2 regions of the Bacillus sp. K7 genome follow, and region 2 is predicted to be linked to the other one. Evidence: a T-box and tRNA genes for the amino acid it is inferred to sense, from the RefSeq annotation. Region 2 holds a T-box; the other holds one or more tRNA genes.
What was found. A T-box is a leader RNA that pairs with one kind of tRNA and senses whether it is charged. The one in region 2 lies ahead of trpS (tryptophan--tRNA ligase), so its partner is inferred to be a tRNA-Trp.

Region 1: it encodes a tRNA-Trp, which carries the amino acid that the T-box ahead of trpS (tryptophan--tRNA ligase) is inferred to sense. The anticodon was not compared.

What each region holds. Positions count from the first base shown of each region.
Region 1 is NZ_CP096406.1:941,537-943,762, forward strand. Features, by position in the region: rRNA gene M1D98_RS04620 (23S ribosomal RNA) at 1-173, shown strand, start outside; rRNA gene rrf (5S ribosomal RNA) at 285-400, shown strand; tRNA gene M1D98_RS04630 (tRNA-Asn) at 410-484, shown strand; tRNA gene M1D98_RS04635 (tRNA-Ser) at 490-581, shown strand; tRNA gene M1D98_RS04640 (tRNA-Glu) at 616-687, shown strand; tRNA gene M1D98_RS04645 (tRNA-Val) at 697-772, shown strand; tRNA gene M1D98_RS04650 (tRNA-Met) at 780-856, shown strand; tRNA gene M1D98_RS04655 (tRNA-Asp) at 918-994, shown strand; tRNA gene M1D98_RS04660 (tRNA-Phe) at 1,007-1,082, shown strand; tRNA gene M1D98_RS04665 (tRNA-Thr) at 1,088-1,160, shown strand; tRNA gene M1D98_RS04670 (tRNA-Tyr) at 1,182-1,266, shown strand; tRNA gene M1D98_RS04675 (tRNA-Trp) at 1,272-1,345, shown strand; tRNA gene M1D98_RS04680 (tRNA-His) at 1,370-1,445, shown strand; tRNA gene M1D98_RS04685 (tRNA-Gln) at 1,455-1,526, shown strand; tRNA gene M1D98_RS04690 (tRNA-Gly) at 1,576-1,650, shown strand; tRNA gene M1D98_RS04695 (tRNA-Cys) at 1,656-1,726, shown strand; tRNA gene M1D98_RS04700 (tRNA-Leu) at 1,734-1,822, shown strand; tRNA gene M1D98_RS04705 (tRNA-Leu) at 2,115-2,196, shown strand.
Region 2 is NZ_CP096406.1:1,190,553-1,192,778, forward strand. Features, by position in the region: gene M1D98_RS05965 (YjbA family protein) at 1-55, shown strand, start outside; gene trpS (tryptophan--tRNA ligase) at 90-1,082, opposite strand; T-box leader at 1,139-1,351, opposite strand; gene oppA (oligopeptide ABC transporter substrate-binding protein OppA) at 1,826-2,226, shown strand, end outside.

The sequences.
Region 1 (2,226 bases), 250 kb from region 2:
GTGCGGACGGGATAAGTGCTGAAAGCATCTAAGCATGAAGCCCCCCTCAAGATGAGATTTCCCATTCCGCAAGGAAGTAAGATCCCTGAAAGATGATCAGGTTGATAGGTCTGAGGTGGAAGTGTGGCGACACATGGAGCTGACAGATACTAATCGATCGAGGACTTAACTACATTTTGATTGATGTCACATCTGTTATCTAGTTTTGAGAGAATAAGTTTTTTCAAAAAAACACTTGATTTTCTCAAGGACACATAGTATAATGTTAAATGTCACTGAAATTGTCTGGTGATGATGGCGAAGAGGTCACACCCGTTCCCATGCCGAACACGGAAGTTAAGCTCTTCAGCGCCGATGGTAGTCGGGGGATTCCCCCTGTGAGAGTAGGACATCGCCAGGCAGACTTCATTCCGCAGTAGCTCAGTGGTAGAGCTATCGGCTGTTAACCGATCGGTCGTAGGTTCGAATCCTACCTGCGGAGCCATTATTGGAGAGCTGTCCGAGTGGTCGAAGGAGCACGATTGGAAATCGTGTAGGCGGTCAACTCCGTCTCAAGGGTTCGAATCCCTTGCTCTCCGCCACTGATATTTATACATAATTACATTTAAAAGTCTGGGCCCGTTGGTCAAGCGGTTAAGACACCGCCCTTTCACGGCGGTAACACGGGTTCGAATCCCGTACGGGTCATTATATGATGGAGGATTAGCTCAGCTGGGAGAGCATCTGCCTTACAAGCAGAGGGTCGGCGGTTCGAGCCCGTCATCCTCCACCATTATCATCGCGGGGTGGAGCAGTTCGGTAGCTCGTCGGGCTCATAACCCGAAGGTCGCAGGTTCAAATCCTGCCCCCGCAACCAAAATATATGAATAAAATAAGGCGTGCCCGAAGGGTACAACCAAAATAATTCATTTTAATATGGTCCGGTAGTTCAGTTGGTTAGAATGCCTGCCTGTCACGCAGGAGGTCGCGGGTTCGAGTCCCGTCCGGACCGCCATTTAAATAATAAGGCTCGGTAGCTCAGTTGGTAGAGCAACGGACTGAAAATCCGTGTGTCGGCGGTTCGATTCCGTCCCGAGCCACCACCTATGCCGGTGTAGCTCAATTGGTAGAGCAACTGACTTGTAATCAGTAGGTTGGGGGTTCAAGTCCTCTTGCCGGCACTGTTTTTCAAAACTTAATGTGGAGGGGTAGCGAAGTGGCTAAACGCGGCGGACTGTAAATCCGCTCCCTCAGGGTTCGGCAGTTCGAATCTGCCCCCCTCCACCATTTATAGGGGCATAGTTTAACGGTAGAACAGAGGTCTCCAAAACCTCCGGTGTGGGTTCGATTCCTACTGCCCCTGCCAAATTTATGACATCTTGAGATTATGGCGGTTGTGGCGAAGTGGTTAACGCACCAGATTGTGGCTCTGGCACTCGTGGGTTCGATTCCCATCAATCGCCCCATATTATCATTGGGCTATAGCCAAGCGGTAAGGCAACGGACTTTGACTCCGTCATGCGTTGGTTCGAATCCAGCTAGCCCAGTCTCACTTTTTTATATCTATTGCATATCATGTATTAAGTCCCTTAAGATGCGGAAGTAGTTCAGTGGTAGAACACCACCTTGCCAAGGTGGGGGTCGCGGGTTCGAATCCCGTCTTCCGCTCCAATTATGGCGGCATAGCCAAGTGGTAAGGCAGAGGTCTGCAAAACCTTTATCCCCGGTTCGAATCCGGGTGTCGCCTTTCTTTTGCCGGGGTGGTGGAATTGGCAGACACACAGGACTTAAAATCCTGCGGTAGGTGACTACCGTGCCGGTTCAAGTCCGGCCCTCGGCACCAATTTTACTTACATGATAAGTTGAATTGGTGTTTGTGTTCTATATTGATAACTAATCATATTAATGATCTACACAAGTAGATCATTTTTTTATTGCTTTGATTTCATTTATCATTAGCAGCTAAGTTCCGGTAAATGATCATAAAGCTGCTTGGGTCTTTGAACCTTTATATTTAGCTAAGCCCTAAATACTTTTTTATTTTATATTTCCAAAAAAACTTTTTTGAAATACGTTGACACTTTATATAATCCATGATATATTTATATTCGTCGGTTGGATACGACGTAAAACTTGCCGGTGTGGCGGAATTGGCAGACGCGCACGACTCAAAATCGTGTTCCTTCTGGAGTGTCGGTTCGACCCCGACCACCGGTATACTGAAAACCCGTTTCTTAAATAGAAACG
Region 2 (2,226 bases):
ACAGCCTTTTTTCGAAAAGCTATGGGAAATGGAAAACGAATCAAAGGTAAACTGAAAAAAACCGCTCTTTGCCAAGAGCGGTTTTTTGATCAGCGTCTTTTTCGGCCAAGACCCATGGCGTTCTCCATTTTTTTCAGCATTTTGTTTGCTGTCCGGTTCGCACGTTCCGCGCCTTCATCAAGAATCCGGTCTAATTCATCAGATTCAATGAGTTCATGATAGCGGTCCTGAATCGGTTTTAATGCGTTAACCACGACTTCTGCCAAATCACCTTTAAACTCGCCGTAGCCTTTCCCTTCGTACTTTGCTTCAAGCTCTTCAATGGTCGTATTGCCGAGGATTGAATAAATCGTAAGAAGGTTGGAAACGCCTGGTTTGTTTTCCTTATCAAATGTCACGATCCCCTCAGAATCTGTCACAGCGCTTTTGATTTTCTTTTCAAGAAGCTTTGGCTCATCCAGCAAGGTAATATAAGATTTCTGGTTCGGATCAGATTTGCTCATTTTCTTTAGCGGATCATTAAGAGACATAATGCGTGCGCCGACTTTTGGAATTTTCACTTCCGGGACCGTAAAGATGTCGTTATATTTTTTGTTGAAGCGTTCTGCGAGATTTCGTGTCAGCTCGAGATGCTGCTTTTGATCCTCACCGACAGGCACAAGATCCGTTCCATACAGCAAAATATCAGCGGCCATCAGCGGCGGGTACGTTAACAAGCCGGAGACAACAGCTTCATTGCCTTTGGACTTGTCTTTAAATTGAGTCATCCGTTCAAGCTCGCCGATATATGCAACACACTGCATCATCCATCCGGCCTGCGCATGCGCGGGAACCTCTGATTGAATAAACAATGTGGCTTTTTCTGGATCAAGTCCGACAGCTAAGTAAAGCGCAGCCAGACTGCGGATATTCTTTCTGAGCTCAAGCCGGTCTTGAGGCACGGTGATCGCATGCTGATCCACGATGCAAAAATAGCTGTTATAATCATTTTGCAGTTCGACAAATTGCTTCATTGCACCGATATAGTTGCCAAGCGTAACGGAGCCGCTTGGCTGAATGCCTGAAAAAATCGTTTGTTTCATGAAAATCAACCTCATTTCTTAAAACATAATAAAAAAGGCTCACTCTTCCCCTGTGAAAAAGGGACGAATGAACCGTGGTACCACCCTGATTATTCCATTAAAATGGAATCACTCTGACGTTTTTAACGGAGACTGCTCCGGCTGAGCCTACTTTTCGGATTCGGTCAGCTGCTCCAAAGTCCATTCCACATTGCCCGTTATCTGCTCCCAGCACCGCAGACTCTCTTCAAACAGGTGAAATGTGTACTACTCTTTTTCATAGCACGCTTTTCTTTTGATTGCTTCATTATAAATCAATTATAACCAATTGTCATCATGAAAAAACATTCTTTTTCCGAGTAACATTGTAATGATATCAATACCCACGGGTACTGTAAAACCGCCTAAATGATAACTTCTATCAGCATGAAAATAGCTAGATATTATATGTAAAAAGCAATATGGGAAGAAAACTGGCAAAATAGATTTTAATCAATTTATGCTTTAATCGGTAGAAGGATATTATGTTCGTGGAAGAAAAACTAACGAAGTTCTAATATTTTAAATTGATAAAATAATATTGCAATAAATTATTTGTTTCATTATAATGAACTTGTTCACTCTATTGTTACAGCTTTTTTACAAAAATAATCAGAAAAGACGGAACAGAATAAAAGTTATGGAAACACAGGTTCATTTGTCTGATATTTCTGAGGATTTAGCCGTAAGGAGCTGAAAAATTATTATTTAGGGGGTTTGCGAATATGAAAAAACGTTGGTCGATTGTCACGTTGATGCTTATTTTCACTCTCGTATTGAGCGCGTGCGGCTTTGGCGGCGGCGGATCAAACGGTGAGGGGAAAAAGGACAGCAAAGGAAAGACGACGCTTAACATTAATATTAAAACTGAGCCGTTCTCCTTACATCCGGGATTGGCAAATGATTCAGTATCAGGCGGGGTCATCCGTCAGACTTTTGAAGGATTGACACGCATGAACGCTGATGGTGAGCCAGAAGAAGGCATGGCATCTAAAATTGAAACAAGCAAGGACGGCAAAACTTATACATTCACTATTCGAGATGGTGTGAAATGGTCTAATGGAGACCCGGTAACAGCGGAAGACTTTGAATATGCCTGGAAATGGGCGCTTGACCCTAATAATGA